Regions from separate parts of the Glutamicibacter sp. X7 genome, predicted to be linked through region 2. Evidence: riboswitches for the same ligand, from Rfam matches in the RefSeq annotation. Region 2 holds a riboswitch; each other region holds the start of a gene.

Region 1 (7,153 bases), 360 kb from region 2:
CTCCACCCGCGGCGGATGCTCATAGGCCTCGGCTAGCGCATCGCGCACCGGTGGCACCATAACCGGTGCCAACAGCACATCCTGTGGAACCTCGACCCACACTGGGCCCATGGGTACCGTAATGGCATCCGCCCACGCATCCTGGATGGCCGAGGGAATACCCGAGGCGTGGTGCACGGTGCGCTGCGACTTGGTGACGTTCGCGGCCGAAGCCTTCTGGTCATCCAGCTGGTGCAGCATCCCCTTGCGGCGGGCGCCGAGTCCATCCAATGGGATCTGGCTGGCGACCACGACCATGGGCACACCGGTGGCGTAGGCTTCCTGCAAACCGGCCAATGAGGTCAAGGCGCCGGGACCGGTGGAGAGGAAGAGTACGCCCACTTCCCCGGTCGCTCGTGAATAGCCGTCGGCGGCGAAGGCCGAGTTGTTTTCCACGCGCGAGGAAATGAACTGCAGCTCGGAACGCGAGAGCGCGTCAAAGAGCCCCAGGGCATGCTGCCCGGGAATGCCAAAGACGGTCTTGGCGCCGAGTGCCGACAGTGTTTCGACGACGAGGTCGCCGCCGTTGCGCTGTGCCATAACCGCTACCGCTTGTTCTTGCCGTTGTTCTGACGGAACTCGCTGATCAGGGAGATCAGGTCGTAGGTGACGTGCGAGGCGGCCACACCGGTCAGTTCGGCGTGGTCATAGGCCGGGGCAACTTCAACGATGTCGGCGCCGACCACATTCATGCCGCGCAGGCCGCGCAGGATTTCGAGCAGCTCACGGCTGGTGATGCCGCCAGCTTCCGGGGTGCCGGTGCCCGGTGCGTGGGCCGGATCCAAGACGTCGATGTCGATGGAAATGTACAGCGGGCGGTTGCCAATGCGATCGCGCAGCTTGTCGACGATTTCGCGCACGCCCTGGTAGTAGACATCCGAGCTGGTCACGATACCGAAGCCGAAACGCTTGTCGTCTTCGAGATCCTTCTTGCCGTAGAGCGGACCGCGGGTACCCACGTGGCTGATCGCCTCGGTATCCAGGATGCCTTCTTCGACGGCGCGGCGGAACGGGGTGCCGTGGGTGTATTCGGCACCGAAGTAGGTGTCCCAGGTGTCGAGGTGGGCATCGAAGTGCAGCATGGCGACCGGCTGGCCGGCACGCTCGGTGGCCGCACGCAACAGCGGCAAGGCGATGGTGTGGTCGCCACCGATGGTGACCAGCGAGGAGCCATCGGCGGTCAGGTCCAGGGCGTTCTGCTGGATGGTTTCGATGGCTTCATTGATGTTGAAGGGGTTGACCGACATGTCGCCGGCATCCGCGACCTGGCTCAACGCGAACGGGGAAACGTCGGTGGCCGGGTTGTATGGGCGGATCAAACGCGAGGCTTCGCGCACGTGGTTGGCGCCGAAGCGGGCTCCGGGGCGGTAGGAGACGCCGGAGTCGAAGGGTACGCCGACGATCTTTACGTCGGCCTGCTTTACCTGGTCCAAACGTGGCAGGCGGGCGTAGGTTCCCAGGCCGGCGTAGCGCGGGGTGAGCGCGGCGTTGATTGGGCCAAGGTTGCCGTTGTCTTCGATGCGAATTTCTTCCATGGCGAAGATCCTTTCACTGTCGATCTGACACTCCACGGTGAGTTGTCAAATATGAAACGTAGGTTTTCTACCATGCTATTTAGAGGGCAGGGTCACGTCAAGGCTACGCCGCCAAGACATGAAAAAACCCGGGCGAACCCGGGTTAATTTTTAGCCGTCGACTCGGCCATCTGCGGCACTCACAGGGGGCCGAGCCCCGCGGACCAACGCCCTGTCGACCTCATGGATCCCTATGCCAAAGGCCAGGGACACCGCCAGAGATTTAATCATCAGTTGCTCCAGCGAGTACGCCACCCAGACCAGTTGCACCGGTCCGGCCAGCACGAGAATGAACATGCTCCAGAGCAGATACATCGCGGAGGTATGTGCCCCAAAGAGCTGCGGGTACCGCGCCCTGCGGCGCACCGTAGCCACTCCGAGGGCGATAATCACGACGGCCAAAATAGCCGCCCCGATAATGAAGAAGTTTCGTTGCGTGCGCAGGAATGTGAAGGTCACGCCAACCAACAGGCCGGTGAATAACGCCAACCCCCAGCCAATACTCTTCGGGGTCGAGTTGGATTTATCCTTGCTCACGCATTCCTCCCTCCCGCGCCGCTACTTTTCCTCCGCCGTAGTCAACACAGAGGACACCGACTTTAAGAATACGCGGTCAGCGGAGGCTAGAGCACCATTGTCCAGGTGACCACGCAGGGCTCATCGATGGGATTGATCCAGCTATGCGGTTCGCGGCCCGGGAAGGTGACGGTGTCTCCGGCGCTGAGCTCAATGCGTCGCTCCGGAAGAATGAGGATGAACTTTCCCGAGTGCACATGCAGAATCTCGACCTGACAATCCATCGAGTACAGATCGTCCTCGCCGGCTCCGTGTGGAGCGATCTCCGCACGGATAACCTGGACTCGTTTTTCGGTTCCCGGCGTAATCAACTGCTCGGTAATGCCCTCGCCGCCCAAGGAAATTCGCGGAGCATCGGCCAGCCGAATGATCTGCGTCTCGGGCACGCTGAACAGCTCCCCGACCTCGATACCCAACACCTCGCACAGCGAAAGCAACGTAGCGACCGACGGGCTGGTGAGATCGCGTTCGACGCGCGAAAGAAAGCCCTTGGTCAGGCCCGTCATTTCGCCAACCTGCTCAATGGTCAGGCGACGAGCCTGACGTGCGACTCGCAGTCGGGATCCAATATTGATGGCCGAGCCACTCGGCTCAACCGGCAACGCCTTCATTCGGGCAGTTCCCCTTTCCTCGGGTGGGTGCCCCAGGTTCAATCCAACGTAATTTTCGCCGGAAGGGGTTACATGCCCACGCATCGTAAACTACCATTCGTTTACCAATAGAAATATTTTGTTTCCGCAATCATCCACGCGGAGACACACTCGCACTCGTAAGTTAGGGACCATGATGGAAATCGTCAATGGCGCCATCGTCATCATTTATCTCCTAGGGATGCTCGCCTTCGGCTGGTGGGGCAAGACCCGCACGCACTCCAATTCGGACTTCCTCGTCGCGGGCCGTCGACTCGGCCCCGTGCTCTACACCGGCACCATGTCAGCCCTCGTGCTCGGGGGCGCCTCCACCGTCGGCGGCGTCGGACTCGGTTACAAATTTGGCCTCTCCGGTGCCTGGCTCGTTGCGGCCATCGGTATCGGCGTGGCCGCCCTATCGCTTTTCTTCGCGCCAAAAATCCAGCGTTTGAAGATCTTTACCGTTTCGCAGATGCTGAGCCTGCGTTATGGCTCGAAGACGGCCACGAACGGCTCTGGCGTGGTGATGCTCGGCTACACGCTGATGCTGGCCGCTACCTCCACCGGCGCCTACGCCACGGTCTTCACCGTCATTTTCGGTTGGGACCGCTGGCTGGCGATCCTCATCGGCGGCGCCATTGTGCTGATTTACTCCACCATTGGCGGCATGTGGTCGATTACCCTGGCTGATCAGGTCCAGTTCTTCATCACCACCGTTGGTGTCTTTGCCCTGATGTTGCCCTTCACGCTGTCGTCGGCCGGCGGACTTTCAGCTATTCGCGACCGCCTCGAAGCCGAGTTCTTCACCTGGGACGGCATTGGCACCCAGACCATCATCACCTACTTCGTCGTCTATGGCCTTGGCATGTTGATCGGCCAGGACATCTGGCAGCGCGTCTTCACCGCCCGTACCGACAAGGTCGCCCAATGGGGTGGGCTGACCTCCGGAATCTACTGCATCATCTACGGCGTCGCCGGCGCGATGGTGGGTATGGGCGCTCGTGTGGCGCTACCGGGACTGGCCGAAACCGCGAAGGACAACCCGGACGTTGTCTTCGGTACCGTGGCCAGCGACCTGCTGCCCATCGGTCTGGGCGGCATCGTGCTGGCCGCCGCCTTGGCTGCCATGATGTCCACCGCCTCCGGCGCCCTGATTGCCTCGGCAACCGTTGCTCGCAACGACGTGTTGCCTGTCGTGGCCAACCTATTCGGTCGCACGGTGCAGGTGGATCACGAGAGCAACCCGGAAGAAGACGTGAAGTCCAACCGTTACTGGGTGCTGGGGCTCGGCGTGCTGATCATGTTGCTGGCCATCGTCTTTACCGACGTGGTGGCCGCGTTGACCATTGCCTACGACATCCTCGTCGGCGGTCTACTGGTCTCGATCCTCGGCGGACTGATCTGGCGCCGCGGCACCGGAATCGGTGCGGCCTCCTCCATGGCCGCCGGGGCACTGGTGACCCTTGGCACCATGATCTACCTCGAGATTCAGGCCGAAGCGCCCTTCGCAGGCGTGTACGCCAACGAACCGATCTACTACGGCCTGGCCATTTCCGCCATCGTTTACGTGGTCGTTTCCTTGGCCACCAAGCCGACCGATGACTCGGTTCTCGCACACTGGAGCGAACGCTTGTCCGGTCGCTCGACCGAGGAAGGCGTGCGCCGCAGCTAGCCGGGGCACCCGCTGACCGGCAGGGGGCCGCGAACCACTTGGTTCGCGGCCCCTGTTCTTTTGCTGGAGATCTTCCTAGGCTGTGGACCATGAGTCTTAGTCAGGATCCAGGCGCGCAGCGCGTTCGAGAGTACCTCAACGAGGCGCGAGAAGCAGTGTTATGGAAATGCGCCGACCTGTCGGAGGCCCACGCCCGGCAGGAAATGACCGCCACCGGAAGTAGCATCATCGGGATCGTGCATCATTTGACGGCAACGGAGTACGCCTACTTCGGCGAATGCCTGGGCAGAACTCCGCAGGACGAACACATGCGTCAGGTGCTGGCCAGCGACGACCCACAGGCAGAATTCACCGTCCCAAAGGAGCTGACCCTGCGCGAGGTCTGCGAAAGCTACCGCCGCGCCATCGCTTTCGCCGAAGCCGCCTGCGACGAGCTCGAGCCCACCACCGCGGCCGAAGTAACCTGGTGGGTCACACACCGGCACACCAATCTGGCCCGCCTCGTCACTCACATGTTCGGCGAAACAGCCCGCCATGCCGGTCATATCGACATCTTGCGAGAACAGCTCGACGGCTTCGCCGGACTGTACGCCCATGCCCCGAATCTGCCGTAACAGAATTCGGTAGGCCACGCCGTACGGTAATATCGGCCGTGTAGCTTCACGAGATGTGGCGCCAAGCTCCGACTGGCCACACACCAACCCCAAGTTCATGGGTGGTTCGGATGAGGAAGCGGTCCGTGTGCCATTGCCACGGGCAAGAGCTTAAGCGCGAAGGATCGCCCATGGCCGACGCCGTGTTTCCCTTGATCGATACCCATGCCAATGTTGTCCGATTCCGGAGACAGGGCCGCTGGGAAGAATGGGGCATAGCCAATCCCGACGAACTGCTAGGTACGCTCTCGCGCGCGGTCGATCGGCCACGCTTCGACGCCGAAACACAGCAATTGTTGATCCGCACCGCCGCGCGTGGAGCCCGCGGAGGCCGGCTGCGCGTATTTAGTCTTGCCAAATTCCCCAGTCCCGCTTCGCTGGCTAGTGTGGGGAGCTGAGAAGTTCGCCTTCGCCGGGCGTAGCAGCCCGGCTTTGCCCCAGGAGCAACAACGCATGAGTAGCGACAGCTCGTCAGCACAGCCCACCTCGGCACAGATCCGCCGTTGGCGGCGCTATTTGGCCGATGAAATCGCCGAAGGCGCCATCTATCGAGAGCTGGCCGAACGCCGCACAGGGCAAGAACGGCAGATCCTGCTGGGGCTCGCGGAGGCCGAAGAACGGCATGAGGCCTATTGGCGGACCAAACTCGGCGAGCATGCACGCCATGTGCGTCCGTCGACCCGCCGCATGTTCCTGCGCTGGTTGGCACGTCACTTCGGGTCGGTCTTCGTGCTGGCCTTGGCTCAGCGCGCGGAAAGTAGCTCCCCCTACGAAAAGGATGCCGACGCCACCGCACAGATGGCGGCGGACGAACAGGTACACGAGGAAGTCATCAGGGCGCTAGCCACGGCGGGACGGGCACGCCTCTCGGGCAATTTCCGGGCCGCGGTTTTCGGGGCCAACGACGGTTTGGTCTCCAACTTGGCCCTCGTCATGGGCGTCGGGGCCACCGGCGTGGCCTCTGGTTTCGTGCTGTTCTCGGGTATCGCGGGCCTTTTGGCCGGCGCGCTGTCCATGGCAGCCGGTGAGTATGTGTCGGTACGGTCGCAACGCGAGCTGCTGACCGCCTCGCGGCCCACACAGGTCACTCTCGCGGCGGCCCCGAACCTGGACCTCGATGCAAATGAGCTTGTGCTGATCTACAAGGCGCGCGGCATGAGCGACGAAGATGCCGAGCACCGAGTTGCCGAACGCATGGGCCTTTTTACCTGTGACTGCAACCCTTCCTTCTCCTTGCATCCAGAGGCTCGCGCCGAAGAACTTGAGAAGGAGCACGAGGAGCTTGGCTCGGCCCCGGGCGCGGCAGCTTCCTCCTTCGCCTTTTTCGCCTCCGGCGCCGTCATCCCGATCCTGCCGTATATCTTCGGTCTGTCGGGCACCGGCGCGGTCGTGCTCTCGCTGGTCCTCGTCGGGTTGGCGCTGCTTGGTACCGGCGGCGTGGTGGGGCTGCTCTCCGGCGCCTCTCCGCTCAAGCGCGGCTTGCGTCAGCTCGGCATCGGGTTGGGGGCGGCGGCGGTCACCTACTGCCTTGGTCTGCTCTTCGGGACCACCGCCGTCTAACCTCACCGGCCTTCGCTTGGCTCCACATCCCAGCTCTCGAGCGTGGCCTTGGACCAGCTGCCGTAGGTTGGGTTCGGTAAGACGAACCATTCCCGGCCGAACTTGTCGGCTTGCTGCTGCACCAGTTCATGCTGGGTTTCCAGATCGCTTCCGGCATAGGCAGCGTCGAAGTCATGCATCGTGTCGCCCAGTTGCATGACCACACGGTGCTCGCTCTCTACCGCAGCGCGTCGTTCCTCCTTGGGAGGCCCGAGCAACAGCACCTGGTCTTCAACGGCCTGCGGTAGGCCCAGGCGCTGCAGGTCCGCCAACGTATCGTCGAGGTTCGCTTCGGTCCGATCGGAAATGTAGTAGATGTGCACCCCGAGCTCGTCGGCTCGTTTAAAGAAGTCCAGGGCCCCGTGGATGAGCGTGGGATCGCCTTCGCGTTCCCAATGGTCCCAGGTGTCC
Region 2 (7,153 bases):
CAGATCTATAGCGAACAGGCCGCCGAGGTCGACATCATCATCACCACGGCGCTGATTCCGGGCCGTGCCGCGCCCCGGCTCATCACGGCGGCAGACGTCGCCAGCATGAAGCCCGGTAGCGTCATCGTTGATATGGCCGCCGGCCAGGGTGGAAATGTCGAAGGTTCTGTCGCTGGAGAGCGCGTGGTGACCCCGAATGGCGTCATCATCCTCGGCTACACCGACCTGCCCGGACGTCTCCCTGCCCAGGCCTCACAGCTCTACGGCACGAATATCCTCAACCTGCTGAAGCTTTTGACCCCCGGCAAGGACGGGCAGCTGGTGCTGGACTTCGAGGACGTGGTGCAGCGCTCGGTCACCGTGGTGCGCTCCGGCGAAAAGACCTGGCCACCTCCCCCGGTGCAGGTTGCCGCGGCCCCGCCACAGCAGCAACCCGCCGAGCCGGTTACGCCGACCAGCGAACACTCCGGCGGTCTTGGTGCCAAGGGGCAAGGCGTTCTCATTGGTGTCGGCATTGCCTTGCTGTTCCTCGTCAACGCGGTGGCCCCGGCTCCGCTCGCGCAGCATTTCACGGTACTAATCTTGTCTGTCGTCATTGGTTTCTACGTCATCGGCAAGGTTAAGCACGCGCTACACACGCCACTGATGTCGGTCACCAACGCGATCTCCGGCATTATCGTGGTCGGCGCGATGGTGCAGATCACCTCGGGAAATCTGCTGGTGCAGATCCTCTCGGCCTGCGCGGTTCTACTGGCCACAATCAATATTTTCGGTGGCTTCGCGGTGACCCGACGAATGCTCGCGATGTTCTCACGCGGAGGTTCGGCTCATGACTAACCCCGCAATCGCCCTTGACCTTCTGACCTTAGGAGTTCTCTCGTGACCGATCAGCTTCCCGGTCTCTTGACCGTTGGCTCCTTGGCGAGCGCGGCTTACATCACCGCCGGTCTCCTCTTTATTCTCAGCCTTGCCGGGCTGAGCAAGCACGAAACCTCACGGCGAGGCGTCGTCTTTGGCATCATCGGCATGACCTTGGCCCTACTTTCAACCGTCGCGTTGAGCCTGTTTGGTGCTCCCGGCGAAGGTAACCAGGGACTTGGCCTCACACTGCTTGTGGTCACGGTCGTCGTGGGTGGCGCCATTGGACTCTGGCGTGCCCGGGTTGTGGAAATGACCGGGATGCCCGAACTCATCGCCCTACTGCACAGCTTCGTCGGTTTGGCCGCCGTGATGGTCGGTTGGAACGGCCATCTCGAGCACCCACCGCTCGATGGTGCGCTGGAGAATATTCACCGGGGTGAGGTGTTCATCGGCATCTTCATCGGTGGCGTGACCTTCACCGGGTCGATCGTGGCTTTCCTGAAGCTCTCGGCACGGATGAAGTCGCGACCGCTCACACTCCCGGGCAAGAACCTCATCAACCTGGTGCTATTGGTGGCCTTTGTGGTGCTCACGGTGCTGTATGTGCAGAACACTGCCCTCTGGCAGCTCGTGACCGTCACCGTTCTGGCATTCGTGCTGGGCTGGCATCTGGTCGCATCCATCGGCGGCGGCGATATGCCGGTGGTGGTCTCCATGCTCAACAGCTACTCGGGCTGGGCCGCTGCGGCCGCTGGCTTCCTGCTGAGCAACGATCTGCTCATTATCACCGGTGCGCTGGTGGGTTCCTCCGGTGCCTACCTGTCCTACATCATGTGCAAGGCGATGAACCGTTCCTTCCTCTCGGTGATCGCCGGCGGCTTTGGTATCGAAGCCTCCGCGTCGAAGGACGAGGAGCAGGGCGAACACCGCGAAATCACCGCCGAGGAAACCGCAGAGCTTCTCGCCTCGGCCGATAGCGTAGTGATCACTCCGGGCTACGGCATGGCCGTCGCTCAGGCACAGTACCCGGTCGCCGAACTCGCTCACCGCCTCACCGAACAGGGCGTCAAGGTTCGCTTCGGTATCCACCCGGTGGCGGGCCGACTGCCCGGGCACATGAACGTGCTGTTGGCCGAGGCTAAGGTGCCCTACGACATCGTGCTGGAAATGGACGAGATCAACGACGAGCTGAGCGAAACCACCGTGGTGCTCGTGATCGGTGCCAACGACACGGTGAACCCGGCAGCCGCTGAAGATCCCGGAAGCCCCATCGCCGGAATGCCGGTGCTCCGTGTCTGGGAGTCGGAGCGAGTGATCGTCTTCAAGCGCTCCATGGCCAGTGGCTACGCCGGCGTGCAAAACCCGTTGTTCTTCAGGGAGAACTCGCAAATGCTCTTCGGTGACGCCAAGGAGCGTGTCGAAGACATTCTGCGCACCCTGTAGCTAACGCAGCCAGTCCTCTCCCACCAATCGCCGCAACTCCTTCAAGGGGTTGCGGCGATTGTCGTTTCGCAACGAGTCCTACGTTGCCCCTAGGTCCACCCGCCTTCGCCGGCCAGCAAGGCGAGCCGTGGTGAGCAGCTACCGCGCTAGGCCCCGCCCGCTGGTAAACCCAGCGCTAACGGGTAGCGACAGGAACTTCAATCCCCAGTTCCCCCGCCAGCTCGTATAGCCGCGGCAAGGGTACGGGCAGTATCTCGCCATTGGCGACCGGCTCGGGCAAACGACGCCCGAGCAGAGCATCACGCAACCGGCGCATGGCACCGCCGTGGCTCACGCAAAGGATGCGTTGTCCCGGGTACTCTTCGGCGAGCGCACACAGGGTCCGAGTCAACCGGGCGGTCACCGCGTGGCTCGATTCTGCCGATTCCAATAACTGTTCATAGGCTCCCTCGGGAAGTTCCGCCGGGATCCTCCCCTCCAGCTCGCCGAAGAATCGCTCCATCACCCCGGCAACCGGTCGGCCGGTGGCCAGCCCCGCTTCTTCGGCGATGAGCTCGGCCGTCTGCTGTGCCCGACCCAGTGGCGAGGCGAGTACCAAGTCCCAGGCGCCCGCCTGTAGCGAGCGGCCGACCTCGCGCGCCTGTTGTCGTCCCGTAGCGTTTAGTGGGATGTCCGTTTGACCTTGCAGGCGCCCGGCCAGATTCCAGTCGGTTTGTCCATGGCGAACTAGGGCAATCGAAGCAGTCATATCACCGAGTCTAACCACCGTAGGCCGCAACGTTACGACGCATACTTGGTTCACAAACGGTCACATTGGCAAACTGTTACGTACCATCCCGAGCGGCCGAGAGATCTGGTTCGATGACGCCGCAGCAACCTGCCACAGCCGGTGGTTACGGTGCTACCGCCAGAAACGATGGAGCAACTTTCCGCCTCGACTCGATGGCCGCAAAGTGACATTGAGCCTCGGGATTCCTTGCCTCGAATTCAGCCTCGACTAAGGAGCCGATACCTTCCCATGGCCGACCATACTTTCGGGTTCCGCACCCGCGCACTACACGCTGGGGGCACCCCCGACGCCGAACACGGTGCCCGCGCGGTCCCGATCTACCAAAGCACGTCCTTCGTCTTCAAGGACTCCGACGATGCCGCGAACCTGTTCGCGTTGCAAAAGTACGGAAATATTTACTCACGCATCGGCAACCCGACGGTCGCCGCGTTCGAAGAACGCATGGCCTCCCTCGAAGGCGGCATCGGTGCCGTCGCCACCGGGTCCGGCATGGCAGCGGAGTTCATCACTTTCGCAGCGTTGGCACAAGCCGGGGACCACATCGTCGCCTCGGCGAAGCTCTATGGCGGCACCATCACCCAGCTTGATGTGTCGCTACGGCGCTTTGGTATCGAAACCACCTTCATCGATTCCAATGAAGCAGCAGATTTTGAGGCGGCGATTCGCCCCAATACCAAGGTGCTCTACACGGAGGTAGTCGCCAACCCCTCCGGCGATATTGCCGATGTGAAGGGGCTCGCCGAGGCGGCGCACCGTCACGACATCCCCCTTGTGGTGGACTCGACGCTGACTCCTCCCTACCTGCTCCGGCCGATCGAGCACGGCGCAGATATTGTGATCCACTCGGCCACGAAATTCATCGGCGGGCACGGCACCACCTTGGGCGGCGTGGTCATCGAGGCCGGCACCTTCAACTGGGGCAATGGAAAATTCTCCACCATGACCGAACCGGTTCCCAGCTACGGGAATGTTTCATGGTGGGGCAACTTTGGTGAATACGGCTTCTTGACCAAGCTCCGCAGCGAACAGCTACGCGACTTTGGCCCGGCACTACCGGCCCAGTCGGCATTCCAATTGCTGCAAGGCCTCGAGACGCTGCCCCAGCGGATGGACGCTCACTTGGCCAACGCCAAGGCTGTGGCGGCCTGGCTGGAAGCAGATGAGCGAGTCAGCTACGTCAATTACGCTGGATTGCCGGGACATCCGCAACACCAGCGGGCCAGTGAGCTCTTGCCGCTGGGCGTCGGCTCGGTCTTCAGTTTCGGTGTGGCCGGAGGGAGGGCCGCAGGAGCGAAATTCATCGACTCCCTGCAACTGGCCAGCCATCTGGCCAATATTGGTGATGCCCGCACCTTGGTACTGCACCCGGCCTCCACCACCCACCAGCAGCTCACCGCCGAACAGCTCGTGTCAGCCGGCGTTCCCGAAGACCTGATCCGCCTCTCCGTCGGCCTTGAAGATGTTGAGGACATTATTTGGGATCTCGATCAGGCCCTGACCGCCGCGCAGCAGGTTGCCGAGCCATCACCAGCCGTAGCGGCAAACTTCGATGGCGCAGCCTGCACCATCACTACTCCGAAGGGGGCTTAAGCATGACGCACGATCGCAGCTGGCAGGGGCCTTCGGCCGCCGAGCGACTGAAGATTCTGCGCGAGACGAAGAGCATCGCCATTGTCGGTGCCTCCAATAAGCCGTCGCGGGCTAGCTATTTTGTGGCCACCTACCTGCTCTCTTCAAGTAAGTACACCGTGTACTTCGTGAACCCGGTGCTAGATGAAATTCTGGGACAACCGGTCTACAAGTCGCTGGCCGACCTGCCCGAGGTGCCCGACATGGTCGAAGTTTTCCGCAAACATGATGACCTTCCCGGGGTATTGGACGAGGGGCTAGCCGTTGGCTCCAAGATCCTATGGCTACAGTTGGGGTCCTGGCATGAAGAGGTTGCTCGTCGCGCCGAAGCTGCCGGCATGAATGTGGTGATGGACCGGTGCGTGAAGATTGAGCATGCGCGGTTCTACGGCGGCTTGCGTTTGGCCGGTTTCAATACCGGGGTTATATCCTCCAAGCGTCAGCAACTGGCCTGAGAATTCGCAGTAGCGGAGGGCACCGGGCTGGGTCCCTCCGCTGCTCATTACCCCCTGGCCGCCGTTCCCTACCCGGCGGCCAGCCTGGCCAAGCTAACGCAGGATTTGCGGGAAACGACCGCCGCTTTGATGTTCCGTCCGCGCTAGGCTCCACCCTGTTATGATCGCGGCGTGAGCTCACAGAACGCCAACGATCAGGACACCTTCTTCCATGGAACCCGCGCCGTACTGCGACCGGGCGACCTCATTATCGCCGGACACCCCTCGAACTATCGTCCGGAGATCACCATGAACCACGTGTATTTCACCGCGCAGCGTGATGGAGCCGGGCTGGCCGCTGAGATTGCCGCAATGCTGGGGCCCGAGGGCGCGAGCGCCCATGTTTACCGGGTGGAACCCACCGGTGACTTTGAAGATGACCCAAATGTCACGGACAAGAAGTTTCCCGGCAATCCGACGCGCTCCTACCGGAGCGCAGTGCCACTAAGAGTGCTCGAGGAAGTGACCGACTGGACTCGCCTCACCCAAGAGCAACTCGCGCTCTGGCGCGAGAGGATCGCCGGGATTCGAGAATCTAAGGCAGAGATCATTAACTAGGTCGATTCCGTGAACGGCTCGGACTCAATGCGTCCCTGAGCCTGCATATAACTGACCGGGCGGGCACCTCCCGCAATGCACCTCGTCGAAAGGTTATGACCGTCATGGATTCCAGGGACAAACGGGCACTGGTAGTCGGGGCCACCGGCTACGTCGGACGCTTTCTCGTCGCACGGCTTAAGGCACAGGGTTTCATCATCCGTGTCGTGGTGCGCGACCAAGACCGGGCAATGGCCACCGGCTCCTTCGGCGCACCGGCCCTGGAAGGTTTGGTCGATGAGTGGGTCGTCGCTCGCGACGCATCCGAGCTCGGGACCTCGGTCGTGGATGGGGTGCACCACGTATTCTCGGCATTGGGCGTGACACGGCAGAAGGCCGATCCTTGGGACATCGATTTCCGCCTGAACTTACGCTATCTCGAGCTGGCCGAGGAAGCGAGGGTGGATTCATTCCTATACGTCGGGGTGATGAATGCCGCGGAGGGCACCTCGGCGCTGATGCGCGCGAAATACGCCTTCATGCAGGCGCTCAAACGTTCGAAGGTCACCGGTCAGATCGTGAATCCTTCCGGCTACTTCTCCGATCTGACCGAGATTTTCGAGCTCACCCGGCGCGGACTGGCCGTGGGTCTCGGAGACGGGAGTGTCCGTCTGAGCCCCATCCACGGCGCGGACTTGGCCGAGTTCTGTGTCCAGCGCCTGTCGTACGGGGCGGGTTCGTGGGATGTTGGAGGCCCCGAGGCCCTGAGCTATCGCGAGATCGTGGAGCTGGCGGCCGAGGCTGCGGGAAAGACCCCTCGCTATGTCGCCCTCCCTCATGCGCTGGCCTCCTGCGCAACGTGGATTGCGGATCGGATGGGGCCACGTAGCGGTTCGTTAACCCGCTTCTTCATCGAGGGCATGCAACGAGACTCCGTGGGTGAGCTACACGGTTCGCACACCCTGCGCTCTTACTACGCATCGCTGGCCGCTGCGCAAAACTCCGAGGTAGATTCAACGACGGGTACGCACCGGGCACCATGAGCCGGGGCTGGGCCACGAACCGGCACGTGCCCGGGTACTGCGTTCCTTGAGGCAACCGGTTGTAGGGCACACTGGTGAGATGGACGATCTGCTCGTACCGCCGGGACCCGGAGCACCCAAGGGGCTACGGATTCCAGCCGCCGAACTCAGTGAGCAGTTTTCGCGCGCCTCGGGGCCGGGCGGCCAGGGGGTCAATACCACCGACTCGCGAGTGCAGCTAAGTTTAGATCTGGCCAGCACCACGGCCTTGAACGACGAGCAACGCTCGAGGGCACTGAAGGAACTAGCGAGCAAGCTGAGCGGAACGGTGCTGAGTATCGATGCCTCGGAGTTCCGATCACAACGACAGAATCGTG
Region 3 (7,153 bases), 340 kb from region 2:
GCGTCATCGCCGAGGAATTGAAGCCTTGCTGGTCCTTGGCCGAGAGGCCGAGCATATTCACGTTCTGACGCGGATAAATCAACCCCATACCGAAGCCGCCGAGGGCCCATCCCGCCACCAAGATCGGTACCGGCAAATGCCAGGTGGCGGTGGCCAGTGCGGTGCCGATCGCCGCGGTGGCGGCCAGCGATCCGACGGTGATGAATGCGGCGTTGCTAAAACGCTCTCCCGTACGCCCCTGGAGCCAGGAGCCCACCGACCAGGACAGCGCCGAGGCGGTAAGTACCAACCCGGCGAGATCCGGGCGTAGCGCGTAATCCTCACGCAACATATAAGGCAGGTACACCTCGGTACCGAAGAAGGCCGCGGCCACCAACCCTCGGGAGAGCACCGTAGCCGGCAGTCCGCGGGCCGCCCGCAGGGTTCCGGCCGGTAGCAACGGCTTCAGGGCCAGCAGGGCCGCCGCCAAGGCCACCACCACACAGATCGGGCCGATACCCGGTAAGCGTCCCAAGAGGCTCATCGCCAGCACGCTGACCGCGGTAGCGGCGGCCAGTAGCAGTCGGCGGACCGAGACTGGTCCCAGCTCGGCGTTGTGTTCGGGTTGCAGCGAGCGCAGGGCGGGAACGACGGCCGAAAACGCAAACACCACGAGCAGCAAGACTCCCAGGAACACCCATCGCCAGCCGATAAAGGTGGCCACAAGCCCGGCAATCCAGGGACCGATGAGCGCCGGGAGAACCCAGGCGGCGGCAAAGAGCGCGAAGATTTTCGGGTGCAAATGCCCCGGATAGAGGCGGGCGATCAGCACGTAGATGCCCACCGTAATGGCTCCACCGCCCACACCTTGAATCAGTCGGCCGATAACGAGCATTGGCATACTCACTGCTACGCCACAGATCAGTAGGCCGATGACGAAGATCAACACCGAGGCGAAGAGCGGGAGCTTAGGCCCGCGCCGGTCGGCCAGTTCACCGGCGGCCACCATACCGACCATGCCGCTGGCTAGCGGCGCGGAGAAGGCCAGCGCGTAGAGCTCGCGCCCCTGTAGCGCTTCGCTGATGACTGGCATGGCGGTGGTTACCGCCATGACCTCAAATGCCACCATGAACACCAGCACGAACATGCCCAGAGTGGTGCCCAGATACTTAGGACTGAAGACCGTCGTCGGTCGGGGATGGATCCGTTCGGACGGACCGGTTGAATGCATAAAGCTATTCTTTCACTGTCTGGGCCAGAAGCCAGCAGGACTGACTAGCCACCGATCACATGCAGTGCGAAGGCCGAGAGAAATCCCAAGACGACCAATAAACCGGTCAAGTCGCCTTCGCCGGCATAGGCTTCGGGAATCATGGTGTCGGCGAGCATCGTCAGGATGCCGCCGGCGGCCACCGCGGTGGCGAAGGCCAACACCTCCGGGGCCGCACCAGCCAGCAGCAGGTAGCCTAGGGCCGCGGCCAGTCCGGAGGCAACGACCGTACCGGCCCACAATCCGAACACCGAGCCTGCGCTGCGCCCTCCGGCCTTCAGGTCCGCGGTACTGGCCAGCCCTTCGGGGACGTTGGAGATGAAAATCGCGGCAACCATGGTCGGGTTGATCCCGCCCCCGGCCACGAGGCCCACTCCGAGGGCCACCGATTCCGGGATCCCGTCAATCAGTGCACCGATCGCGATGGCGATACCCGAATTGTTCTGCGCACCGCTACCGCTGGCCGCGGCCTTACGCTTCGGGCGGGCGCCGACGAGCCGGTTTGCAGCGAAATAGAGCAACGAGCCGGCGGCTACGCCACCGGCGGTCGCCAGCAGGCCTCCGGTGTCCGCCGCTTCGAGCACAAGTTCGAAACTCAGCGCGCTAATCAACACCCCAGAACCAAAGGCCATCACCGCGCAGATGATGCTACGCGGTATCCGCAGGAACCAGGCCAGCCCCGCGCCGAGCAACAGCGCCGCACCGGCGACCGAACCCCAGAGGAATGCAGTGAGAGCCTCGAACATGGCCCCAGCCTATCGACCCGGCAGTGGAATCTCCGCTAGCTCGGCTCGTTCGACATGTTGTTGAAGCGAGAGTAGTGACCTTGGAAGGCCACGGTGATGGTCTTGGTGGGACCGTTACGGTGCTTGGCCACGATGACATCGGCCTCGCCCGGGCGGTTTTCCTTGTCGTAGACGTCATCGCGGTGCAACAGAATGACCATGTCGGCGTCCTGCTCGATGGAACCGGATTCACGCAGATCCGAGACCATGGGCTTCTTGTCGGTGCGCTGTTCCGAACCACGGTTCAGCTGCGAGAGCGCAATCAGCGGGACATCCAGTTCCTTGGCCAGTAGCTTCAAGTTACGCGAGAACTCGGAGACTTCCTGCTGACGCGATTCGACACGCTTTCCCGAGCTCATCAGCTGCAGGTAGTCCAGCACGATCATGCGTAGCTCATTGCGCTGCTTCAGGCGACGGCACTTGGCGCGAATCTCCATCATCGACATATTCGGTGAGTCGTCGATGAACAACGGCGCCTCGTTGAGGCGTCCCATGGTGGTAGCGATCTTGGTCCACTGCTCATCGGCCACATCGCCCTTACGCAGCGCCTGCAGCTGAATGGAGGCCTCGGCGGAGAGCAGGCGCATGGCGATTTCATTGCGGCCCATTTCCAGCGAGAAGAACACGGTGGCCATACGGTGCTTGATGGCTGCCGAGCGTGCGAAGTCCAGGGCGAAGGTGGACTTACCCACCGCCGGGCGAGCCGCGATGATAATCATCTGTCCGCCCTGCAGGCCCTGGGTCAGCTCGTCGAATTCGTAGAAGCCGGTAGGCACACCGGTAATGCCATCGCCGGCGTTAGCGGCGTTCTCGATCTCATCGACGGTGCCTTCAATGATGTCGCTCAGGCGCACATAGTCTTCGGAATTGCGGTTTTCGGCGACCTTGTAGACCTCGGCCTGGGCCTCGTTGACGATGGCATCGACCTCGCCATCGGGTGAGTAGCCCATTTGCACAATGCGCGTACCGGCATCCACCAGGCGGCGCAACACCGCACGTTCACGCACGATCTCCGCATAGTAGGCCGCGTTAGTTGCCGTGGGGACTTGCTGGACCAGATTGTGCAGGTAGGCGGCGCCACCTACGCGCGCCAGCTCATTGCGTTTGGTCAGCACATCGGCCACGGTCACCGCATCGACCGGCTCACCGCGACCATACAGGTCCACGATGGCCTCATAGATAAATTCGTGGGCGGGACGGTAGAAGTCCGCACCGCGCACCACCTCGACGACGTCGGCGATGGCATCCTTGGAAAGCATCATGGCGCCCAGCACGGAAGACTCGGCGGCCAGATCCTGTGGAGGTGTGCGCCCCGCATCCGCGTCGCGGCTTTCGTACGTCGGCTCAGCGCTCATAACTGACACTTCCATCCCCTTGAGTTCCACCCGGGCGGCTCTGCCCCCACCTTTTAACCAACTCACCAACACTGTCAGGCGTTACCGACAGGTTGAGTCGTGACATTGTGGATATTCGTCCGCCCTGTGCCAACGATAGGCGCGTTTACCACGGATCGAAACCCACTTATCCACAAAATATGTGGATAAAGGTGAAGCCCCTGTGGATTCGCTGTTTACGACTTGGGGAGAACTCTGTGGATTATTAAAATCACATCTTGTCAATAGCCATCTGACAAGGCCGTTTAGAAAATGGGTACTGTGGATACAAGTTTATTTTTCACAGTTATTCAGCCTGTAGATATCGCCTGTCCACAGCGAATCACCGCGTTTCCGGGGCTTTAGACAGGTTTTCAACCCCTTATCAACAAGTTATCCACTGGATTGTGGATAACTATGTGGAATCTTTTCATACCTTATGCAGAGTCGGGCGTGTGACCCTAGACAAGCGCGGGCAGTCGGCGAATGGCCGAGTCATGGAAAACGACCGGGTCATGCTCGGCCACCCGGTGCGCATGCACGCGCAGTAGCACCACCCAGTGATCGCCTGCATCGACCTCGGAGTAGATCGAGGTTTCAAAGTGGGCGGCCGAGTCATCCAGCAACAAGGCCCCGTCGGCGGTAACTTCGGTGGAGACGCCGGCAAAGCGGTCGCCATGCTTCGACGCCAACTGGGCACACACCCACTCGTTGCGTTCACTGAGCACCGAGATTCCAATGCGTCCAGCCCGCCGCAACCGAGGCCAGGTTCGCGAGGACTTTTGCACAGCGAACATCACCAGCGGTGGCTCGAGAGAGACCCCAACGGTAAAGGAGGACGCCACGAATCCCTCTTGGCGCCCATCTACGGTGGCGCACAGGGCTGCAATTCCTGAGGGGTGTCGGGCAAAGACCGTACGCAGGGAGTGAGAATCGAGATCGTAGTTCAGCGGCAAGGTTTTATCCTTCGTTCTCATGCCCACCGATGCGTGACATGGACGCTCTGCGGCACGAGACCGCGGGTTTCCATGGTTTTCGTCTCGATGTGCGGTACTTGCCCCGCACGGCCAGTACGGGACCGAATCGTCACCTGGAGCACCCCACTACCGTTGAGAGGGTTGCCGGCCGACAAGCCAGGGCTAGATGTCGACACTCTTGATTCTGTTAAGAACAATATGGGCTACATGACGCGAGGGTCAAACAAACTGCGTAGCAAAGCTCAATATTCACCGGTTTATTCGACCCGCCGCGTCACTCACGGACTCGCGCCGCGTAATCTTCGTTGTTCACAAGGCGTAAGCGGGCTCAGCCCAAAATGCTGCCACTGATCAGCGAGATAATCATCGCCAGCACCGCGGTGTTGAAGAGAAAGGCCACATAGGTATGCGTCCGAATGGTGCGCAGGCCCTGGCGGGTGCGCGGGGTGCCTCCGTTATAGGCTCCCGCGGCCGAGACCATCAGCGCCATGGAAAGAAAGTCACCGAAGTCCGGTGCCTCGCGGATGTCGAAGTCAATGTGTTCACCGGCGGCATTTAGCCGGAAGTACTGCAAGGCGAAAGTGTAACCCACCGAAACCCAACTGGCCGCGGCCGTTACGATAACCAGCGCGGGTACGAGCGCACTGGGGCTGTCCCATGGCGTGAGGACCAGGCAGATAGCCACCACGAGTGAGGCTAGGGCAAGCGAGAGGGACCACGCCTGCGCGTCGTGTGCGCCCATGAATCGGCTCAACTGGCTCGGCCCGTGCTGCCATTGGTAGCGCGCGATGCGTTCGAGCAGACGTGGGTCGGTGCGGGTATATAACCAATGTGTCCAGCCAAGATTAAGCACCAGTGCCAAGGCCAAGCCACCGCCAACAGCGGTGACCAGCAACGCCGCACCATTTATGTCGGAGCGGGAAAGTAGTGAACCGATAAGGAGCGCAGGCAAGAGCGGTAGCGAGGTTACCGCGAGCCGGAAGCCGTCATCGAAGGCAAGCCGGCGCCACCGCGCGCGCAAGGTTCGCTTGGCCGATTTCATAGCTCAACTCTCGCACAGAACGAGATGACATGAGGTGCATTGCGCCATTGTTTCGCGAAATAAGCCCCGTTCAGGGGCGTGTCTTAATGGCTATAGTGCAAGTACACCGCCGGTGGCGACCCCGAATGGAGCCAGTATGCACACCGAGATTCCTGACCTGCTCGACGCCCTGGGAGACAGCCGTTCGCTCTTGCGCGAGGCTTACGTAGATCTCGACGAGCAGGGATTTACCCATCGGCCCCACCCCGGAGGGCCCAGTCTCCAAGATCCCCTGCGGTTAGCCATTGAACTGGAGCTGGGGTGGTGCGCGCTGATCACACACGGCGAGCGAGCGCAGGACACCCAACCTTCCGTCGCCACGGCGAGCTCGTTAACGGCCGCCCTGCAGCAGTATGCATTGGTGGCCGCGGCCACCGATGCGCTGATCAGTTCGCTCACGGTCTTCGACCGGCGGCTAAGTGTTCCGCCGACCCCATGGACCCCGCCGGGCAGCACGTGGTCCCTGCGCCGCGTCATTGCCCATCTGATCACACAGACGGCATTTCAGGCAGGCCAGGCCCAAACACTACGTGCCGGGCTTGCAGCGGCCGCCTCGGGGTCCTGAGCGCGCCCGCTTAGAAGATTCGGATACTAGAGGCCTGAGGTCCCTCAGTCGAGTCCACCTCGAGGCGTAGGCTACCGCCCAGTGCCTCGACATAGCGCTGTAGTGTCGCGAACTGCACCCGGTCGAATTCGCCGCGCTCGAGCTTGCCGATCCGCTCCGCTTTGACCTTCAGCAGGGCGGCCAACTCCTGCTGGCTCAAGCCCGCGCGCTCACGGAGCTCACGCAAGTTCTCTTCACGTTCGGCCTGTTCAAGACTCCGCCGATGTTCGGCCACACGTTCCTTGGCGGAATCGTCCAACTGCGACTGGTCGGGAAAGACTGCGCCCATGCTAAAACCCCATTGTTCTGCTTGATGCCGGTGATTCACGGCCCAGCGTAGCACCGGGGCGTCGGCGGATCCGCCTCCGTGTTAACTCATGACCACGTTCCGCTGGGCACCGCCACAGGCCCTGATCGAGCGCGGGAGCTTTCGGGCTGTTGAGCCCGCGGTGCGCGGCGTAGACTAGGCGTCCACGGGCCTTGTCGGCAGAAATGGGCTAGGGGGACAGCATGTCTCAAACGTTCACCTATGACGTGTTTTCAAGCCTGGATGGATATGCCAGCGCCGGTGAGCACTGGGGCGGCTACTGGGGCAAGCAGGGCCCCGAACTCCTGGCTCGGCGCCTAGCCATCTATTCGGAGCCCTGCCTGCTAATACTCGGTGCGGCTACGTACCGGCTCTTCGCGCATTTCTTGGCCACCGAGCCACCGGATTCCGAGGTCTTCGATCCTTGGGTCAGCGCAATGCTCGGCCAACCGATGCTGGTGATCTCCACAAGTCTGCGCGAACCGCTGGAGCTACCCAATGCGCGGCTGGAGCGGGGTGATGCGACCGAGGTGGTGGCACGGTTGCGCGAGGAATCCAGCGTGCCGCTGCGCTCTCATGGAAGTATTCGGATGAACCGAGCGCTTTTGAATGCCGGGCTGGTCGATATCGTGCAGCTTACGGTTTTCCCGGCGCTCACCGGTGCCAGTGGTAGCGACCGGATCTTCGCCGAGGTCGGCGACTTTGACCTGGAGCTACTAGATGCCCGACTGCTGGATTCACGCACCCAGGAGTTGAGTTATCGTCCCACCCCGCACC
Region 4 (7,153 bases), 720 kb from region 2:
TGGCCCTGCGCCGTCCGCCCGAAGCGGTGTTCCAGTTCCGCCTCGGAACGGTACGTAATGTGGGCCAATTTGCGGGCGATACCCAAACCCGCATCGGGGCCTACGGCATTTGCGTAGTAGTCCCCTTGAGCGAAGTATGGGTCCTGCCGAATCGATTCGATTTGCACCTGAGCGAAGGCGATCTGTTCGGCAGTGGACTGACCGGTGGCAGCCATAACCACCAGATTCCTCACCCGATCCGGATACTGCACGGCCCATTCCAGAGCGCGCGCTCCACCCATGGAACCACCCATCACCGCATGAAACACGTCGATCCCCAGTGCATCGGCGAGTTTCGCCTCGACGTGCACCGCATCGCGAATTGTGGTGAACGGGAAGCGCGACCCGTAGGGACGGCCCTGCGCGTCGTGGCTCGATGGCCCGGTGGAACCGTTGCACCCACCGAGCATATTGACGCTGAGCACGAAATATTTATCCGTATCCACGGTGAGCCCCGGACCGACGAAGTCCGCCCACCAGCCGGGCTGTGCGGCATGCCCGGTTGCCACATGTGCATCTCCGGTCAGCGCATGCAGCACCAGCACCGCGTTGCTGCCCTCGGCATTGAGCGTGCCAAAGGTTTCGTAGGCCAGTTCCACCTCGGGCAGGTACCCGCCGGTTTCAAAATGGTGCTCACCCACGGACAGGCGGCGCACAATGCCGTCCTTCCCGTCGATGGTCGGGTGATCCGAATACGTCGGCTCGGTAGTCACGGGTATGCTCATATGCCTTAGTGTGTCTCTTGCAATTCCTTCGAGCCGAGCTCACCTACGGCGGCGAAGCCGAGCTCGAGATCGGCCAGAATGTCCTGGATATTTTCGATGCCCACGCTCAACCGCACGAGGCCCGGACGCACACCGGCGGCCAGACGTTCCTCGGCGGAGAGCTGCGCGTGGGTGGTGGAGTCGGGGTGCACCACCAGCGAGCGCACGTCGCCGATGTTGGCAAGGTTGGAGTGAAGCTTGAGTCCATCGACGAAGGCTTGCCCGGCGGCGGTGCCACCGGCCACTTCGAAGGCCACGATGGCCCCAACACCCTGCGGAGCGTACTTCTGCCCGCGCTCGTACCATGGCGACGAAGGTAGCCCTGCGTAGCTGACGGATTCGACCAGTTCGTGCTGTTCAAGGAATTCCGCCACGGCCTTGGCATTGGCCACGTGGCGCTCCACGCGCAACGACAACGTCTCAAGTCCCTGTGCGATCAGGAACGCGTTGAAAGGTGCCACCGCGGAACCGAGGTCACGCAGGAGCTGGACCCGGGCCTTGAGGATGTAGGCCAAGTTGGCCCCGAGAATGCCGTTGACGCCAAGGTCACGGGCGAAAACCAAGCCGTTGTAGGACTCATCCGGGGTGTTGAAGCCCGGGAATCGTTCCGGGTCCTTAGCGAAGTCGAAATTCCCGGAGTCAACGATTACGCCAGCGATGGCGGTGCCATGTCCGCCGAGGTACTTGGTGGCCGAATGAATGACAATATCGGCGCCCCACTCGATCGGACGGACCAGGTACGGCGTCGCTAGGGTGTTGTCCACGAGCAGCGGCACACCGGCTTCATGGGCCACGGCGGCCACACCTTCGATGTCCAGCACGTCCTGGCGCGGGTTGGAGACTACCTCACCGAAGAAGGCCTTGGTGTTTGGACGCACGGCCTCGCGCCATGCCTCGAGATTGTCCGGATCGGCCACGAAGGTAACCTCAATGCCCAGACGCTTCAGGGTGTGCTTGAGCAGGTTCTGCGTACCACCGTAAAGGCTGGGGCTGGCCACGATGTGATCGCCGGCTTCGGCGAGGTTCAGAATAGCGAAACTGGTTGCCGCCTGCCCGGAGGACAGTAGCAGTGCGCCCACGCCGCCTTCGAGATCTGCGATGCGGTTTTCGACGGCTTCCTGCGTTGGATTGCCGATGCGGGTGTAGATCGGCTCGAGTTCTTGAAGTGCGAATCGTGCCGCGGCGCTCTCGGCACTCGGGAAGACGAACGATGTGGTTTGGTAGATCGGTAGCGCACGTGCACCGGTCACCGGGTCGGGTGTCTGTCCTGCGTGGATCTGACGAGTTTCAAAGGACCAATTTTGGCTCATGGTTTTCCTCCAATTAGTTCATAACTAGTTAGGGGTACACCACTGAAAACACACCTGCATGGAAGACCACACGGTGGCGCCTTCCAGGGAGTAACCCGCGCTTGTCCTGAGCACGCATCTGCGTGCAGGGCCAGGTCTTCACCCGGGGCACCCCACCGCGGTTGGAGGGTTGCCGTCCAGCGAGCCGGGGCTTGTCACTGGAACTCATGACCTAGCTATAAGTCTGCCGACTGTCGAAGAATTTTGCAATCTGAGACTTATTGACGTGACGCAGTGGGTCACAATCACGTAATCAGGGAATTTGATCAAAGAATATTCGACTAGGACCCCGAGGCGGGAAACTCTGGACAGAAAACCGCGCGCCTTCAGAATGCAACGCGCTTACCTAGACACCACCATCCCCCATGCCTCACATCGCTACACAGCGATCGAGCAAACCAACTCGAGGGCGGCACTTAGGATGAGCCTTGCGGTTTACTCCAGCAAATAGGCTCAATGACGGGCCCAAACGCAACTAAGGTGAACCTAAGTCGAGACTTGAATCACATGGTGCAATGATGTAGCCATGATGAGGCTAGATCACGTTTCGTACGCTTGTGGCCCAGATGGGCTGATGCCTACTGCCGAGCGGGTATCCAAGACCTTGGGATTGGATTTCGTCAAAGGTGGCGTGCATCCACGATTCGGAACTCGCAACGTAATTTTTCCGCTAACGAACAATCAGTACCTCGAAGTTGTCGAGGTACTGAATCACCCGGCCAGTGACAAGGCCCCCTTCGGCCAAGCGGTGCGGGCCCGCTCCGAGGCCGGCGGCGGCTGGATGGGCTGGGTTGTCTCACTCGATGACCTCTCGGACGCCGAGCAACGGCTGGGTCGTGAGTCCGTGCCGGGTAACCGCAAGTTCCCAGATGGCCGTGAGCTGACCTGGCGCCAGATCGGCATCAAGGGACTCATCGCCGATCCGCAGGTCCCCTACCTAATTCGCTGGGACGAGGGCACAGAGGAATTGCACCCCTCACGCGCGCTAGAACCGCGCGGTTCGATTTCGCAGATCTCAATCGCCGGATCACGTGATCGGGTACTCGAATGGCTTGGACAACCGCGTGAGGTAGTCCTAGGCGACGTCATCATGAATTACCAGGCGCCGAACGGGACTCCTGGCATCATGTCGGTTACCTTCGAAACTCCGAATGGCACCGTGGTTCTTTAGAACTTTGCAGTGTGTGGTCGGCATACCAATTGGGGTGTGCCGACCTCCACGTTTTAAGACAATGCATCCTGCGTCTGCGGAAGAACCATTCCCAGCACCTCGACGCGTTGTCTTTCAAAACCCAAGGCCCGATAGAAGTCACGGGCCTGCTCATTGCCATCGCGCACCATCAATTGGACCTTGGGTACTCCTCGCTGCTCAAGCCAACTCGTCCCCGCCTGCACCATTGCACGCCCGAAGCCTCGACGTCGCGCACTCTGAGCTACCGCAAGATAATAAAGCCACCCACGGTGCCCGTCGTGGCCTACCATCACCGAAGCGCCCAGCTGCCCGTTGACCATCCCGAGGAGCAGATCCGACGAGGGCCCAGTGATAGCGCGGCTGATATCTGCTCGAGCATCATTCCAGGGTCGCAATAGCTCGGCCTCCTCCCACAATGAAATCAGGGCGGTACCGTGTTCTTCGGTGGCGGCAACAATTCTGATGTCCATGATCCATCTCCTAATTTCCGATGCCGATGGCCGGGCCAATGAGCATAAACCCGACAAAGCCCACCGCATCTAAGAGGAAATGGGCTATCACTAGTGGCATTACCCGGCCATAACGCTGATAAATCCAGCCGAAGACCAGTCCCATGACGAAATTGCCGAGGAACGGTCCGACGCCCTGATAGATGTGATAGCTACCGCGCACGAGCGCTGAGACCACAATGATCGCCATAGGCGAGAGCCCGAAGAACTTCCGGTAGGCACCGAGAAAGGCCAGCATGATGACTTCTTCGAGAATTGCATGGCGCGCTGCGGATAGCAGTAGTACCGGAATGCTCCACCAGTATTCGGCTAAGTTTGCTGCGTGCAGCGCTGTAGTGATCCCTAGAGCCCGGCCTGCCGCATAGAGGCCCAAGGTGCCTAATCCCATGGCGAGGAAAAGTGCCGCACCCATTAGCAGGTCCCGGAATGGACGCCGCAGGTCGAAACCAATGTCATGGATGGTACGCCCGAGGGTCAGGCGCAGGAAGTACAGACTGAGCACCACCGGGACGAGCGCAAAAAGTATGTCGAGGAGCTGGTAAGTCAGGTCCAGATAGGGCCGCGAACTTAGTGAGTCATTCAGCGACGTAGTTTGCTCCCCCAGCGGCGCACGCGTGAGCTTATCGAGGAAACTGACCAGCGAATACACGGCGCTTTGTCCCAGTGATAGGGCCAGCACCAGTAGCACTTCGAGACGCGGTGAACGATCGGTGCGGGACGTAACGGCAGGCAGTTGAGGTCTCACCCCATGATCATAGGCAGTGACTGCTGTGTTTGCGCTGAGCGAGTAGCGGCTAGGGTTGGTTCTGAACCCACATGTCAATGCGAGGATCCTGATGACGTCGTTAGCTTTAACTGCCGAACGAGAATTTGCCCGCGACTTTTATCCGTCCGTCGACTGGGAGCAGGCCACTATCAATACCGGCGGGCAATTTCACCGGGTGCTCATTGCCGAAGGGCAGGCCGTGATCCGAATGGCCCGTACTAAGCAGGCAAGTGACGACATGCCGCGGTCGGTGCAGTTGCACGCACGCATGAATGAACTACTGGACTATCAAGTCCCTCGGCCGTTGAGTGGCGTTGGACGGTTTCAAGATCTCAACGCGGTCGTGATGAGTTATGTTCCGGGTACCGCTCACCCGCCGCATCAAGGCGATCCTCAGGTATTACGCCGCGTGGTGACCGAGCTGGCTCGGATTCCCCTCGGTGAGCTTGAGGGATTACTAGCCGAACCTTTCGCATTCCGAGGTCCATGGACCGAAACACGGATCGCCGAAACCTACAACGGGTTGCCCGTTGAGCTCCGCGCCCCCGCCCAAGCGTTGTGGGCCCAGCTTCCGATGCTGGCTCAGGTTCCCGCGGGCCTCGTTCACGGCGATCTAGCGGGTCATAACATGCATTGGGTCGATGGAGAACTCGTTGGGCTTCTCGACTGGGACTTAGCCGCCAGATGGGATCCTGCGCTCAACAGCGCGTACCTTGGGTTATGGCATGGGCGCGAGTTGATCGAAAAGATTGCACCCGATCCGGCAACCGCCCACCGCGCCAAGATCTGGTTGGGGCTCATGTCCCTCGAACGGGTAAGCGATACGCTCTCGCGCGACGACAACCCACGGATGGATAAGCTCCTGGCCAAGGTCGCCCCGCGCGTAATGGACGCCGCGGCGGTACTTTAGTCCGCGTTGATCACCGGTAACCCGGAGGCTTCAAGCCCGGCGCGCTGCGGTTCGCTGAGCTGATCATCGGTGATGACGCCGTCAACTTCTTCACGGTCCAAGATAATGAACGACCGGGACCCAATTTTCGTGGAATCAACCACTAGGTAGCTGTGTTCGGCTTGCTGAATCATCTGCTCATTAATGGCTGCCTCCATCTCATCGCCAACCATGGGTCCGATCGTCGGATCGAGCCCATTGACTCCCACGAAAGCCAGATCCAGAGTGATCTTCGCTAAAGCGCTCTGGGCCAACGGGCCGACCAATTCGTAGGAACGGGCGTTGAGCACCCCTCCGGTAACCATCACACGAATATGAGGTCGCACCGCCAGTAGCGCAGCAATATTCACCGCATTGGTTACCACGGTCAAGGTAGTTCGCCCCGGTTCGCCCACCAGATCCTCGCGCATCCCAAGTTCGGTGGCAATTGCCTTGGTAGTCGTGCCGCCGGAAAGCCCGACCACCATGTCTTGTCGCACCATCGAGCTTGCGCGCTTGGCGATCTGCGCCTTTAGCCCATCGTTGGTGTCTTTTTGAAATCGAGCCGGCAATTCATAGGCCACCGTATTGGAGACGGCACCGCCATGGGTGCGAGTCAGCAAGGACGCTGCGGCCAGCGAATCCAAATCGCGGCGGGCAGTGGCTGGAGATACTTCGAGCCGTTGCACGATTTCGTCAACATCGAGTTGTCCTCGGGCTCCCAAAAGATCCAAGATCTGGTTGAGACGTTCCTCGCGCTTCATGATGTTTCCTCGCTCGTTAGTTGAGCCGCAGCGGACATGGTCCGATCCACACTTTGTCGTAGTAAGCCGACCATCTCAGCATCGACACCGATGGTTCCGGCCCAAGGTTGTTTGGCCGAAAAATGCACCGCACTAGCTCCATAGGCCACGGCCTGGGCAATGGCTTCGGCGGTCATCCCGCCTCCAGCCATAATCTGGATCTGTCCCGCGGATCGCGTGGCCAGCCGCCCAATCATCGCCAGGCCATCAACCGCGGATTCTTTCCCTCCACTAGTCAACACGCGATCGACGGGCAGAGCAAACAATGAGTCCAAAATCGCAAGTGGGTCGGTGGCCTCGTCGATGGCCCGATGGAAGGTAATCTCCAGTTCGGGGTTTACCTCAAAAGCGGCCGCGGTCACTTCCTGCAGGCAGTGCGAATCCACTGCTCCCGAAGCGTCCAGGGCGCCGAGCACCAAGCCGTGCACACCGGAGCGCGCCAAGGATCGGGCCTGAGCGACTAACACAGCGCGGTCGTCGGCGTCGTAGTGAAAATTACCAGGCCGGTGCCGTAACAGAGCGTGAACGCCGCGCGCTGGCGCGTGCTCCAAGATCAATTCAAGAACTTCAAGGCTGGGCGTCAGTCCGCCCAGTTCCAGAGCTTGGCAAGCCTCAACCCGGTCGGCTCCGGCGGCCGTTGCACGTTCTGCGCAACGGCCGCTGGTCGCAACGATCTCCAAGCAAAGCGGAGCCACGCTACTTCACCGCACCGGCCGACAGACCGCCGATCAGACGCTTCTCGATCAGGGCGAAGAGGATAATCACCGGGACGATCGCCACGATGGAGACACCAAACACGTACT

What was found. Region 2 has a riboswitch for S-adenosylmethionine ahead of ACYU0X_RS01445 (O-acetylhomoserine aminocarboxypropyltransferase/cysteine synthase family protein). Riboswitches for the same ligand answer to the same signal wherever they lie in the genome.
Region 1: linked by a shared signal. The riboswitch ahead of ACYU0X_RS03190 (hypothetical protein) and the one ahead of ACYU0X_RS01445 (O-acetylhomoserine aminocarboxypropyltransferase/cysteine synthase family protein) in region 2 are both predicted to bind S-adenosylmethionine.
Region 3: linked by a shared signal. The riboswitch ahead of ACYU0X_RS16730 (flavin reductase family protein) and the one ahead of ACYU0X_RS01445 (O-acetylhomoserine aminocarboxypropyltransferase/cysteine synthase family protein) in region 2 are both predicted to bind S-adenosylmethionine.
Region 4: linked by a shared signal. The riboswitch ahead of ACYU0X_RS04840 (bifunctional o-acetylhomoserine/o-acetylserine sulfhydrylase) and the one ahead of ACYU0X_RS01445 (O-acetylhomoserine aminocarboxypropyltransferase/cysteine synthase family protein) in region 2 are both predicted to bind S-adenosylmethionine.

The regions. Positions count from the first base shown of each region.
Region 1 covers NZ_CM142678.1:623,679-630,831, reverse strand. The annotation lists gene ACYU0X_RS03220 (thiamine pyrophosphate-binding protein) at 1-579, opposite strand, end outside; gene speB (agmatinase) at 585-1,574, opposite strand; gene ACYU0X_RS03210 (hypothetical protein) at 1,725-2,150, opposite strand; gene ACYU0X_RS03205 (helix-turn-helix domain-containing protein) at 2,237-2,800, opposite strand; gene ACYU0X_RS03200 (sodium:solute symporter family protein) at 2,976-4,490, shown strand; gene ACYU0X_RS03195 (DinB family protein) at 4,580-5,104, shown strand; SAM riboswitch class IV at 5,149-5,259, shown strand; gene ACYU0X_RS03190 (hypothetical protein) at 5,275-5,541, shown strand; gene ACYU0X_RS03185 (VIT1/CCC1 transporter family protein) at 5,597-6,703, shown strand; gene ACYU0X_RS03180 (5'-nucleotidase, lipoprotein e(P4) family) at 6,706-7,153, opposite strand, start outside.
Region 2 covers NZ_CM142678.1:261,072-268,224, reverse strand. The annotation lists gene ACYU0X_RS01460 (Re/Si-specific NAD(P)(+) transhydrogenase subunit alpha) at 1-837, shown strand, start outside; gene pntB (Re/Si-specific NAD(P)(+) transhydrogenase subunit beta) at 880-2,304, shown strand; gene ACYU0X_RS01450 (histidine phosphatase family protein) at 2,480-3,052, opposite strand; SAM riboswitch class I at 3,133-3,227, shown strand; gene ACYU0X_RS01445 (O-acetylhomoserine aminocarboxypropyltransferase/cysteine synthase family protein) at 3,323-4,684, shown strand; gene ACYU0X_RS01440 (CoA-binding protein) at 4,687-5,178, shown strand; gene arr (NAD(+)--rifampin ADP-ribosyltransferase) at 5,350-5,775, shown strand; gene ACYU0X_RS01430 (SDR family oxidoreductase) at 5,880-6,797, shown strand; gene arfB (alternative ribosome rescue aminoacyl-tRNA hydrolase ArfB) at 6,877-7,153, shown strand, end outside.
Region 3 covers NZ_CM142678.1:3,523,440-3,530,592, forward strand. The annotation lists gene ACYU0X_RS16715 (MFS transporter) at 1-1,210, opposite strand, end outside; gene ACYU0X_RS16720 (ZIP family metal transporter) at 1,255-1,995, opposite strand; gene dnaB (replicative DNA helicase) at 2,031-3,389, opposite strand; gene ACYU0X_RS16730 (flavin reductase family protein) at 3,869-4,384, opposite strand; SAM riboswitch class IV at 4,453-4,568, opposite strand; gene ACYU0X_RS16735 (DUF1345 domain-containing protein) at 4,713-5,426, opposite strand; gene ACYU0X_RS16740 (mycothiol transferase) at 5,563-6,030, shown strand; gene ACYU0X_RS16745 (helix-turn-helix domain-containing protein) at 6,041-6,358, opposite strand; gene ACYU0X_RS16750 (dihydrofolate reductase family protein) at 6,580-7,153, shown strand, end outside.
Region 4 covers NZ_CM142678.1:979,895-987,047, reverse strand. The annotation lists gene metX (homoserine O-acetyltransferase MetX) at 1-764, opposite strand, end outside; gene ACYU0X_RS04840 (bifunctional o-acetylhomoserine/o-acetylserine sulfhydrylase) at 770-2,113, opposite strand; SAM riboswitch class IV at 2,206-2,325, opposite strand; gene ACYU0X_RS04835 (VOC family protein) at 2,679-3,323, shown strand; gene ACYU0X_RS04830 (GNAT family acetyltransferase) at 3,377-3,814, opposite strand; gene ACYU0X_RS04825 (CPBP family intramembrane glutamic endopeptidase) at 3,825-4,598, opposite strand; gene ACYU0X_RS04820 (aminoglycoside phosphotransferase family protein) at 4,690-5,529, shown strand; gene ACYU0X_RS04815 (DeoR/GlpR family DNA-binding transcription regulator) at 5,526-6,311, opposite strand; gene ACYU0X_RS04810 (copper homeostasis protein CutC) at 6,308-7,030, opposite strand; gene ACYU0X_RS04805 (carbohydrate ABC transporter permease) at 7,047-7,153, opposite strand, start outside.